DNA from 4 places in the Serratia sp. NCCP-200 genome. Region 1 is predicted to be linked to each of the others. Evidence: predicted binding sites of a transcription regulator. Region 1 holds the regulator's gene; each other region holds the start of a gene.

Region 1 (3,144 bases):
CCTGCCTGATGCCACAATACGGCTCTGGCCCGGCACCACACGGTGGCTTCTTCTCCCGTCAGGACTATATCGATATCGTTAAATATGCTCAGGCACGCCAGATTGAAGTGATCCCTGAGATCGACATGCCGGCGCACGCCCGTGCGGCGATTACTTCTATGGAAGCTCGCTACAAGAAACTGCTTGCCGAAGGGAAAGAGAAAGAAGCCAACGAGTTCCGCCTGGTGGATCCGACCGATACCTCCAATACCACCTCGGTGCAGTACTTCAACCGCCAGAGCTACCTGAACCCATGCCTGGATTCGTCCAAAAACTTCGTGGACAAAGTGATTGGCGAAGTGGCCCAGATGCACAAAGAGGCCGGCCAACCGCTGAAAACCTGGCACTTTGGTGGGGACGAAGCGAAGAACATCCGTCTGGGCGCTGGCTATACCGACGTGAAAAATCCGGAAGCGGGCAAGGGTATCCTCGACCTGAGCAAAGAAGACAAGCCGTGGGCCAAGTCGCAGGTTTGCCAGGCCATCATCAAAGACGGCAAAGTGGAAGATATGGAACACTTGCCGAGCTACTTCGGTCTGGAAGTCAGCCAGTTGGTGAAAGCACACGGCATTGACAGAATGCAGGCGTGGCAGGACGGCCTGAAAGATGCCAAAGACTCGAAGGCCTTCGCGACCAACCATGTGGCGGTGAACTTCTGGGATACCCTGTACTGGGGTGGTTTCGACTCGGCTAACGACTGGGCGAACAAGGGTTATGACGTGGTGATTTCTAACCCGGACTACGTCTATATGGACTTCCCGTATGAAGTCAGCCCGGACGAGCACGGTTACTATTGGGGCACCCGTTTCAGCGACGAGCAGAAGATCTTCAGCTTTGCGCCGAACAACCTGCCGCAGAACGCCGAAACCTCGGTTGACCGTGACGGTAACCACTTCACCGCCAAGAGCGACAAACCATGGCCGGGTGCATATGGTCTTTCCGCCCAGCTGTGGAGCGAAGTGGTGCGTACCGACCAGCAGATGGAATACATGATTTACCCACGTGCCGTGTCGCTTGCAGAACGTGCATGGCACCGTGCCAGCTGGGAGCAGGATTACAAAGCTGGCCGTGAGTACAAAGGCGGCGAAACCCATCAGGTCGATACCAAAACCCTTGATAAGGACTGGCTGCGCTTTGCCAACCTGATTGGCCAACGTGAGCTGGCCAAGATGGATAAAGCGGGCGTGAGCTATCGCCTTCCGGTCCCAGGGGCACGCATCATCGGTGGCAAGTTGGAGGCGAATATTGCTCTGCCGGGCCTGGGAATTGAATATTCCACCGACGGCGGCAAACAGTGGCAGCGTTATGACGACAAAGCTCGCCCAGCGGTGGCGGGTGATGTGCAAATCCGTGCGATTAGCCCGGATGGCAAACGCTTTAGCCGTGCCGAGCCAGTGAAAGCGTAAGTGAGAACTCCGCCCGCCTACGTGTCGGTAGATGGGCGGAGAGAGTGCGAGGTGAGAGCTAACTGCAATTGTGATAATTGAGTGGATATTTTTCCCCGGGCCTGTCCGGGGATTTTTTTATCTGTCATTTAGGCATAAAAAAACCGCCGTGTAGGCGGTTTTCGCGTTCTGGCGGGCCAGGATCAGTTCTTATTGTGCAGCGTTTCGTTCTCGCGGCAATCACCGGTTTCACAGTGGCCGTACAGATACAGGCTGTGGTTGGTGAGCTTGATACCGTGTTGCTTGGCGATATCGCGCTGACGCACTTCGATGGATTCGTCGCTGAACTCGATCACTTTGCCGCAGTCCAGGCAAATCAGGTGATCGTGGTGGTGTTGCTGAGTCAGTTCGAAAACCGACTTGCCACCTTCAAAATTGTGGCGGGTCACAATACCTGCGTCGTCAAACTGGTTCAGCACACGGTATACCGTGGCCAGGCCAATTTCTTCGCCCATATCTATCAGTTTTTTGTACAGATCTTCCGCACTGACGTGATGGCATGCCGGATCCTGCAAGACTTCCAGGATTTTGAGTCGCGGAAGAGTGACTTTTAAGCCAGCCTTCTTCAATGCGGAGTTGTTATCAGTCATGCGGATTCAGTCCTGTTACTATGCTAATCAAGTTGAGGCGTTCTCGCCTATGGCATCGGTTGGCACAAAGCGTTAATTGCGTCTCATTATAGAACCGGTTGCTGCAAATAGAAACCGCCGGTTGTTAACAAACATATCTTTGCACTTTACCAGGGTAACCATGCAAAGCTTTGATGGATGGGATAAACCGATGTCTCAGTCTACCGTGGCGAGGTAGGAAGTTACAAACTTGTAGCTTCTATTGCTCTAATCCGTGATGCCGATAACAGAAGGGCGCGCTATACGGCGCCCCTACCATGTGTTACGTATCCGCCGGGGCAGAGGCTTAGCCGACGATCTCGGCCAGGCTCAGCTCTTCACTGATTTGCTTGACCCAAGCGTCTACACGTTCGTTGGTCAGCTCAGGTTGACGATCTTCGTCAATGGCCAGCCCGACAAAGTGATCATCGTCTGCCAGACCCTTGGAGGCTTCAAAATGGTAGCCTTTGGTTGGCCAGTGGCCGACGATGGCCGCACCGCGTGGTTCAATGATGTCGCGGATGGTGCCCATCGCATCGCAGAAATATTCCGCGTAGTCTTCCTGATCGCCACAGCCAAACAGCGCCACCAGCTTGCCGTTAAAGTCGATGTCTTCCAGCGTCGGGAAGAAATCATCCCAGTCGCACTGGGCTTCACCATAGTACCAGGTTGGGATACCGAGCAGCAGGATATCAAACGCTGCCAGATCTTCTTTGCTGCTTTTGGCGATGTCGTGGATTTCTGCCACGTCGTTGCCGAATTTTTGCTGAAGCGTCTTTTGGATCATCTTGGCAATGTTTTCGGTATTGCCAGTGTCGCTGCCAAAGAAAATGCCTACATGAGCCATAGTAAAGATAACCTTTTAATTCAAATGAATGTGTTGCGTAAACGCGGCCTGAGGCGCTGCCAAGGGCAGGTTTGCTCAGCCGTAAATGCGTATCATGCCAGAAATTTGCCCTGAGGTTTTATCGCGTTTATGCGATGCCTCTGCGGAGGTGGAACCGATCTGGCGTCATCCTTAACGCCGTGCCGCGTTTGCGGCAGCAGAGATC
Region 2 (3,144 bases), on a different contig from region 1:
TCGGTGCCCGCCACGATCTTGTTTTTATAGTCGTTGCGGAAATAGGTGATGCCTGCATCGTAACCTGCCCAGGTAAATTCCAGGCCGATCTCTTTGTTAACGCTGGTTTCCGGATCCAGATCGTTATTCCCCAGCAGATAGCAGCTGCCTGAAACTATGTCCTTCGGGCACCCGTTACCACGGGTGGATAACAGATAGCCTTCGCTGGACTGGTACAGGTTTGGCGCTTTAAAGGCTCGGGCAATACCGGCCTTCAGTTTGAAATACTCGCCAAGCTCCTGCGAAATGTTCAGGCTTGGGCTCCAGTTAGCGCCATATTTATTGTGATAGTCGAAGCGCAACCCAGGGATCACAAAGGTTCCCGCCAGCGGCTCGATGTTATCCTCAAAATAAAGTGAACTGGTGTCGGCGCTATTTTTAGCGCTGCGCTCGGAGGGATCGCCAGAGACGCCGCCGATGATGATGCCACTGGAGTCGGTCATCTGCATGGATGCCGGATCGTTGAGCTTTTCACGATTCCACTCGGCACCCAGCGTGACGTTCTGCTCAAACAGCAGATCCAGCGGGATATTCAGCTCACCGCCGGTGCGATAATTCTCCAGCCGGCTGGTGTTGTAAGTATCGTCGTTGATCATCCCCTCGATGCGGCCAGTTGTGCCCTCCGCCAGACGGGTATTGTTGGTTTTCTCATAGTTAAAGTTCAGCCGGGATTGGCCCCAGTCCCAGATGCCATTATGGGTAATGCCGTAGCTCTGGCGATACAGGCGGTTAGTTTCCTGGCCGTACAGCGAAGCCACCAGACCGCCTGGGCTGAGATTGCCATTGCTGTATTGGGTATCGCCCGCGTAGATATTGCCTTGGCGGCTGTAGGCATAGTCAAAGTCGAGGATCTGCTGCGGGTCTATTCTCCAGGAGAGTGAGGCATTGATATCTTTGTTTCTGACGCCTTCACGCCCTGCGGCATAGGAACCGTTCTGCTGGGTGTTGATGTCATAGGCATCGGCATCGGTTTTATTGATGTTACCGAACAGGCGCATGGTCAGCACGTCACTGACCAGCGGGCCGCTTAAACTGAAGTTGGCGCGGTTGGTCGCCCCTTCCTTGCTGTTTTCGGGCTGGTTGGTAAACAGCGAAAGCGTGCCATGCCAATCTTTGGTTGGACGTTTGGTAATGATATTAACTACCCCGCCAGCTGCACCCGAACCATAGCGGGCTGCCGCCGGGCCACGTATCACCTCAATGCGTTCAACCATTTCTGCGGGTACCCAGTTGGTATCGCCACGAGTATCCCTTTCGCCACGCCAACTATAACGCACTGAATCACGTGAGGTTGCCGGGACACCGTCGATCAGGATCAAGGTGTTTTCCGGCCCCATTCCTCTTATATCAATCTGCCGATTATTACCTCGGCTACCGCTAGCGCTGTTGCCGGTAAGGTTGACGCCTGGCATTCTGCGGATGATGTCGGAGAGGTCGTTGACCGGTGGCGTTTTGCGTATATCCTCGGCGGTGATAATCGAAACCCCGGGCTGTTGTTTCAGTTCTTCCGCCGCAGTGGCACGCACCACCATGGTCTCGCTGTCTTCTACTGGCACCTCCTCTGCCGCCATCCCACCGCTACTGAAAAGCCCCGCCAACAAGATCGCACAAGGTCGCAGTCTGCTGTTGTTAGGTATAACCATCGTAATAATCCCTTTTATTTAAAGTAGATAATAATAATTGTAACCATTTTTGTAATTGCGAATTGTAATGATAATTATTACCACTTAAACGCAGGAAAGCGTAAATTCACAATTTCTCCATACTTCTGACTGGTTATTTTTTAAGCGGAAGAATGGCGAATATGGCTATCGAGGGTTATGCAACAGGCGGCACATCAGGGAGCAGCGAGGATAGCTGGCAAAGCCAACACTTGTCAGTTTTGTGTCAGTTACGGCACAACTGAGAATCATTATCATTCATTGAGTTGCTCACTGGAAACGAATATCATTCTCAATACTGTATATAAACACATATACAGAGCTCAACCTAATTGTGAACAAGAAGAGGAACTCATATGATTGATGAAATTGTTGGCTACGATCCCTACAGTTGGAATAATGGAGTAGCTCCAGAACCGGGGCTAGCATGGGACGGTGGCGCTTGGGGTTGGCCTACAACAGGTATTGACTCTGGCGATCTAATGATTGTTTAGCCTGCAGGAGATAACTCAGTATCTGACCAAACCAAGGAGTTATTAGACAATAATATTTGCCTGCGCTGCGGACAGAAAAACTGTCCCTATATAAAGAATGGAAAAGATTATAAAGAACTCAGAAGTGCATTGAGCAAAGGAAATATGCCTTTAGCCAAAAAAGTATACATGACTCGATTTGCTCAATTTGGTGGAATGAATAAGGGCACATTTAAAGAGGCACTTAAAAAACAAAAGGAGGCAAAGGCCAAAGCAGAAAAAGCGTTTTTGCTAAACATTTCTACCATTGTTTCCAGCTCAGCAGAAGGGATCAGTAAACGTTTGGGTAAAAATTACCAACTTGCTGCTGATGAAATTGCCAATAACATTAAAAATTTCTAAGGAAAGAGAATAAGAAACTTTAATGATGCAATGGCATCTTTAAATAAAATCATGTCAACCCCTGGTATGAAAATCAACAAAGGAGACAGAGATGCTCTTATTCATGCCTGGAGATATACGAATGTTAACGACATGGCAAACAAGCTCAGTAATTTTGGCCGATTCTTTAAAGTCGCAGATCTGGTGATTAAGGCTGAGAAAATACGCGAAAAAAGTATAGAGGGCTACGAATCTGGGAATTGGAAGCCACTGATGTTAGAGGTGGAAGCTATGGTGTTGAGTGGAGTAGCGTCTAGTGTTGCCTTGGCAATAGTGACTGGAATACTCTCTTTATTTTCAATGTATGTATTACCAGTAATAGCCGCCATCCTGGTAATTAGCATTGCGTCATCTTTTATTGACGCGTCACTTGCCGAAACACTGAACAATAAAATCATAGATTTATTAAATTGATATAAAGCCCGGCGCTCTTATCGTCGGGCTGCGTACTCTGATGGGAATCTCACCAAAAACCATAGGAAAAGTGAAGTAAATAAATATATCCCAGTAAAAGTAATCACGTAATAGAC
Region 3 (3,144 bases), on a different contig from region 1:
CCAGTTATAGAGGCTGACTTCGTCCTGCAGATAGACGCCGGTCTGCTCATAACGCCGTTTAGAGTCGGTATGGCTGAGAATAGTGATATCTGGCCCGCCGGAAACGCCGGTGAACGGGTTCAACGGCGTGGCCGAACCAGACTCTTCCCACAGGTTATTGGTAAAACGTTGATAATCCAGCCCCAGCATCACCTTGTGTTCCAACGCACCCGTCGCGAACTCCGCCGCCAGTTGGTTATCCACGGCATAAGCATCCAACGACGTATTGGAGCCGCTGTACCAACGGTTCAACTCGCTGCGGTCGGCGTTCCAGCCAATCTGGTAAACCTGCTCCAGCTCTACGTTGGAGTGGGTGTAGCTGGCGTTTTGACGGAATGACCAGACGTCGTTAAAACTATGCGAGAAGTCATAACTGTAGATTTGCTGCCAACGTTTGAACACGTTGCGGCTGCTTTCGCCGTCAAAAAATCCCCGGCCCAGTTTGTCCCCACTGGTGGTATAAATGCTGCCGTCTGACGGTACCGCGCTGTGGTAGCCACCGGAAGGATCTTTTTGCAGATTGGCCTGCAACAATAATGAGGTATTTTCATCCGGTTGCCACAGCAACGAAGGCGAAATCGCATAGCGCTCTTCACGCTGATGGTCATACATGGTGTCACTGGTGCGGGTAATGCCGGTCAAACGGTATGCCCACTGATCGTTCAGCGCCCCCGTCGAATCAAATGCACCGCCTTTGGTATTGTTGTTACCGGCCATCACATTGACGTGGTTTTCACTGGCAAACTGCGGCCGTTTGCTAGTCATCGCCACCAACCCACCAGGGATGCTTTGCCCATACATCACGGAAGACGGGCCCTTAATCACGTCAATACGTTCCAGGAACCAAGGGTCGATCTGCAAAGCGTTATAACTGCCGCCGTCGCTAAGCAGTCGTAGGCCGTTCAGGAAGGTGTTATTGACGTCGCCACCGTGGAAACCGCGCAGAGCGATAGTATCGTAACGCGTCGCGCCACCAGAGAAGTTAGTGAATACGCCTGGGGTATATTTCAGCGCATCGTTAACCGTCAAAGCCCCTTGGTCGCTCATCTGTTGGCGTGTTACTACGGAGACGGATTGCGCAGTGAGTATCAGGGGCCGATCCGTTTTAGTGGCCCCCTGGCTGGTGCTGGCCTCATAGCCATGCGTTGCCGTTTCCGCCATATCGGCGGGTTTTGCCGTTACCACGAGGGTATCTTCAGCAAATGAGGTCAGTGGCAGGAAAATCGCTAACGAGCAGTAAAAATAAGAACGACTGGCAGGAAAAAACGCAGGCATACCTGTATTCCCCATGTGATCTATTGAAATTGCACCGAAAACGTACCGCGCCGGCAACGCTGGCCAGTTTGGCGTAAAGAAGTCACGGTGCTCTGATGTTGTTAGATGACAAATACTAATAACAATAATAATTATTATCTTTACCATCAATGAATTCAAGTAGCAAAATACACTCTGGGGCTGGGCGTTTCAGGCGGGTTTATTGGCTTATGATTGGTACGTCATCATGAAAAAAACCGTTTTCTCAGCAGGTTATGCTCCTGAGCTGTTTAGTTTTCATTTAGCTTTTAAATGCTATAAATCTGGATAACTCAAGGAGAGTGCATGACTCAAACAGCAAATCCCATCTCAGCCCCCTCCAGAAGACTGAAAGTGGTCTATGGCTGGTATGTTTATACGGTGTATGCGTTACTGGTCTTTAACCTCTATCTGGCGGTATACAACACTTGCGTTCGCCACCCCTTTGAATCACCGTTAATCTCCATGGCTCATAGCCTGTTTATCGCTTTTCTGCTCAGCCAGATCCTGAAGAAACGAAGAGGGTTCAGCTGGGTATTGCTGATTTACTTTATGTCCATGCGCCTGTATTACGCCAATATTTTGCACACTGAGTTCTCCGCCGCCAGCCTGAGCCTGGTTTGGGTCGTCATGACAATGTTACTGGCTGGTACTCTAACCGTTAGGCAATTCAACGCTACCAAGGGGCAACAGGAATGGTTGGCGCGCTTTGGTTGGCGCCAATGGGCCGTGTTAATCGGGATAGCGGCGATATTGACGCTATTAGTCACCCGCGACTATCTGGGGTGACGGGTGACTGCGGGATGTGAGGTTCAGAGATATCCACCATGCGGCAGATTTTACTTAAGTTTTGCGCGTTTTCGCAGATTTTATCGGTAACGTAAACGCCAAAATAGCCTAATACCAGCAGATAGCCGATCATACATAGAATAAAAATAAGTGTTCTCAACGCTAGCTACCAACTCTGCAACATGACTAAAGTCATCATACCGTGATCAGACCGTTTTCGCCTATTTCAAAGTAACTGGATATTCTGCCAGACTGTATGCAGTACCATTACTAGCTTGTTCAGCCTGGAGACCCCATGAACCATTTGATGCTAGATATTGAAACGCTGGATATTACCCCGAGCGCGGTGATCCTGGTGGTTGCCGGCGTGTTTTTTAACCCCAAGACCGGTGAGTTAGGGGCAGAATTTGAAGCGGCAGTGAACAGCCAGCAGGAACAACCGGGTCGGACAATCAGCCTGGATACCGTGGCCTGGTGGGCAAAACAGTCTGACGAAGCTCGTAAACTGGCCTTCGGAGGCAGCGAAAGTCTCAAGCGGGTCTTGACCAACCTGAGTCGTTTTATTCATATGCACAGCACCGATACGGTGAAAGTCTGGGGCAATGGCAAAGAGTTTGACTGCTCAATCCTGGAACATGCCTACCACCAGTTGGCAATGCCCTGCCCCTGGAAGTTCTGGGATACCCAAGACGCCCGCACTATCATTACGCTGGCAGAGTTGCATGGTTTCAACCCCAAGAAACAGCGTCCGTTTGAAGGCACACCACACCGGGCGCTGGATGATGCCAAACACCAGGCGCGCTACGTTGCAGATACCATTTCAGCGCTTTATTACCGCCAACCCGCGGCAAAATGATCGCGCCAGGTAAAATCAAGCGCAAACGGTTTCCTGTCTGTCATCAATACGTTATCGCTTCCCATTTGCGGTTGGGATCTCTACTCTAGTTCTCTTTGTCATTCGGATGTGCCATTTTTGTTATGCAAAAATTTCTCTTTCTCCTGCTAAGCCTGGTGTTGCTCGGC
Region 4 (3,144 bases), on a different contig from region 1:
ATAGCGGGTAGCACTGTCAAAACGGCAAATCTCTACGCTGCGGCGAATGCTGTAGTAATAATCGTTATGGGTGCGCGGGATCAGCTTCGGCGTACCGGTGCTGCCACCGGAAAGCTGGAAAAACGCCACCCGATCGGCGGCCGTTGGCGTCGGTTCAAAAGCACCTGGATCCTCTTCCAGCCAAGCAGCCAACGCCTGTTCACCTTCGGCCTGATTACGCAGCCCAACCACCCGTAGCGAAGGATGCTGTTCTCTGAACGTATCCAGGAACTGCTCCTGCGCGAACAGGGCATGTTCGCGATCGGCAATCAGCAGCGCAGGCTTGATTTGACTGGCATAGGCGTTCAGTTCGCTACGCTGATGGCTGAACAAGGCATTCACCGGCACCACGCCGATTTTCAACAAGGCAAAGAACACCACATAGAATTCAACCACGTTGCCTAGTTGAACCAACGCAGTATCACCGGATTGTAGCCCGCGCCGTAACAGGGCGGCGGCTAGACGATCGGAAAGCCGTTCCAGTTGGCGATAGCTTAAGCTGCGTTGCGGGTCGATCATGGCAATAGCGTCGTTATCTGCCTGACGGGACAAGATGTCGGTCAACGGTCGATCGATCCAATAGCCGCGTTCGCGGTAACGGCGCGCGAACTCTTCAGGCCAGGGGGTAAAAGCAATAGTCATGGGGGACTCTTTATCCTTGATTAAGGCCAAACGCACGCAGAATGGTGCTGAGTTTGGTACCAGTTTCGTGCCATTCGGACTGCGGGGAAGAGTCCTGCACGATGCCCGCACCGGCAAACAGGCGTACCTGATTACCCTTCACGGTGCCGCAACGGATGGTGACGACCCATTCTCCGTTGCCCTCGGCGTCACACCAGCCGACGATGCCACCAAACAGCTGCCGGTCAAACGGCTCAAGCTGTTCGATGAGATCGCGAGCTGCCAGCGTTGGGGTACCGCATAATGCCGGCGTAGGGTGCAACAGGCAGGCCAGCGACAGGGCATTCTCTGCCCGATCGGCTACTTCACCGTCGATTGGCGTCGAAAGATGCCACAGCGTGGTGGTACTGAGCAGTTCGGGGGTTGCGGGAATATTCAAATGACTGCAACGCCCAGCCAAGACCTGGCGCATGCCTTCGGTCACGATCTGGTGTTCATAGCGGTCTTTACCCGAAACCAACAGTTGTTCGCTGACGGCCCGATCCCGCAGCGGATCTGTTTCGCGCCGAGCCGAACCCGCCAGCGGGTTGGAATGGAACTGGTCGCCAAATTTACGCAGCAGCAGCTCCGGGCTGGCTCCCACCAATGCCCCCTCTGCCAGCGGCACGTGGAAATGGAAGCCGTGCGGATTCTGGGCAATGATGCGCGCCATCAGCGCTGCGTGGTCTACCGGCTTGCTGGTTTCAATGTCCAACAGGCGGGCGAGCACTACCTTGTCCAATCGATCACCGCTAGTTGCCTGTACGGCATCGCTAACCATCTGCATAAACTGCGGCTGCGCTGGCAGCTCGGTTTGGCGGACAATCTCAGGGATCGGTCCAGCAGCAGGCGCTAAGCTGGTCAGCAGGGTTTCACGATCGAACCATTGCGTCTGTTGCGGGATAAACAGTGACGAGGGTTGACGAGTATCGAAAGGGATTGCGCCGCACAACAGCGGATCCTTGATGCCTGCCTTGCGGGCCTGCGCAAATGCCTGCTGTATCGCCTGCTGGAATTGGCCCTGCAGGTCATCGCCATCAACCGCTGGCAAGGTGATGCGGGCAAAGCATCCCTGGGTGCTCAGACTGCGAAAAGGCGAGGTAAAAAAGAAACCTGAAGTCGGGGATATTGTGGCGGCCTGTGCCAGATCTACACCCTGTTGCAGGTCCTTTTGCGCAGCGCCCTTAACGGCTACGTCCATAGGTACTTCCTCTTGTTTCATTAACAATAACCAATATAATAATGATTATCATTTGTATTGCATCCGCGATAAAGTACCTGCCAGAACTGACCATGTCAATAAACGTAACCTCTTCTGCTAACCCACATTAACGGTTAAACTTGGTGGTTTCTGACCAATGAATGATAAACATTCGGATTAAAAGGATCTCACCGATGTCAATCCCCCTGCGGCTCAGCCTGGCGCTGTTTGGCCTGCTGGCGTTGAGCGTTGCCCAAGCCGAGACTCAAGCCTGGCCGCGCAGTATCGAAACCTCACACGGCGTTATCACCCTTAAACAACCTCCACAGCGCATCGTCTCCACCAGCGTGACGGTCACCGGTACGCTGTTGGCGATCGACGCCCCGGTGATCGCCAGCGGAGCCACCAGCCCAAACAACCGGCTATCGGATCGGCAGGGCTTTTTCCACCAGTGGGGAGAGATTGCGGCCAAACGCGGAGTGAAGCGGTTATATATTGGTGAACCCAACGCCGAGGCGATCGCCGGTGAGGCACCTGACCTGATTGTAATGTCCGCTACCGGGGCCGACTCTGCGGTGCGCCTGTACGATCAACTCTCGGCCATCGCTCCGGTGCTGGTGGTGAACTACGACGATAAAAGCTGGCAGGAACTGGCCAACATCCTCGGCGTAGCGACCGGCCATGAAGCACAAGCGGAAAAGATCGTCAGCGAGTTTGATCGCCGTGAGAAAATGCTAAAACAGCAGATGACATTGCCACCACAGCCCATAACGGCACTGGTATTTCGCAGCGATGGCAAGAATGCCAACCTGTGGACCGCAGACTCATCCCAAGGGCAACTGCTGCAACAGCTAGGCTTTACCCTGGCCACTTTGCCACCAAAACTCAACGCCAGCACCAGCCAAGGGGCGCGTAAAGATATCGTCCAACTTGGCGGTGAAAACCTGGCAGAAGGCTTGAATGGGCAAACGCTGCTGTTATTCGCCAACGATGAAAGTGATGCACAGCGGCTGATGAGCAACAGTTTCCTGGCTCATCTGCCAGCGGTGGAGAATAAGCGGGTTTACCCATTGGGGAACGACACCTTCCGCCTGGATTATTACAGCGCCAGCAACTTGCTGACGCGTCTGGAAAAGCTGTTTATTTCTCCGTAGCCGCAACGGTGGGTTGGAGTTTATCGCTCTGCCCGCCCATGCTCACGTTGCGCAAACCACGCATGGCAAACGCCAGCACCACGGCCAGCA

Evidence for each region. The regulator Fur, encoded in region 1, represses iron uptake genes when iron is present. The targets are predictions, from matches to a motif close to ATAATAATGAGAACNACTATCAA.
Region 2: the regulator Fur is predicted to act here: its motif matches at 1,713-1,735, upstream of AC6HVW_RS15105 (TonB-dependent siderophore receptor).
Region 3: the regulator Fur is predicted to act here: its motif matches at 1,433-1,455, upstream of AC6HVW_RS14085 (TonB-dependent siderophore receptor).
Region 4: the regulator Fur is predicted to act here: its motif matches at 1,936-1,958, upstream of AC6HVW_RS01790 (isochorismate synthase).

The regions. Positions count from the first base shown of each region.
Region 1 is NZ_BAAKUJ010000002.1:460,064-463,207, forward strand. Features, by position in the region: gene AC6HVW_RS07425 (beta-N-acetylhexosaminidase) at 1-1,445, shown strand, start outside; gene fur (ferric iron uptake transcriptional regulator) at 1,628-2,074, opposite strand; gene fldA (flavodoxin FldA) at 2,400-2,939, opposite strand; gene ybfE (LexA regulated protein) at 3,143-3,144, opposite strand, start outside.
Region 2 is NZ_BAAKUJ010000004.1:142,733-145,876, forward strand. Features, by position in the region: gene AC6HVW_RS15105 (TonB-dependent siderophore receptor) at 1-1,682, opposite strand, end outside; gene AC6HVW_RS15110 (hypothetical protein) at 2,324-2,575, shown strand; gene AC6HVW_RS15115 (colicin-like pore-forming protein) at 2,606-3,028, shown strand; gene cui (colicin immunity protein Cui) at 3,046-3,144, opposite strand, start outside.
Region 3 is NZ_BAAKUJ010000003.1:858,511-861,654, forward strand. Features, by position in the region: gene AC6HVW_RS14085 (TonB-dependent siderophore receptor) at 1-1,314, opposite strand, end outside; gene AC6HVW_RS14090 (hypothetical protein) at 1,639-2,121, shown strand; gene AC6HVW_RS14095 (3'-5' exonuclease) at 2,417-2,977, shown strand; gene AC6HVW_RS14100 (multidrug effflux MFS transporter) at 3,100-3,144, shown strand, end outside.
Region 4 is NZ_BAAKUJ010000001.1:387,348-390,491, reverse strand. Features, by position in the region: gene AC6HVW_RS01795 ((2,3-dihydroxybenzoyl)adenylate synthase) at 1-681, opposite strand, end outside; gene AC6HVW_RS01790 (isochorismate synthase) at 692-1,900, opposite strand; gene fepB (Fe2+-enterobactin ABC transporter substrate-binding protein) at 2,095-3,054, shown strand; gene entS (enterobactin transporter EntS) at 3,041-3,144, opposite strand, start outside.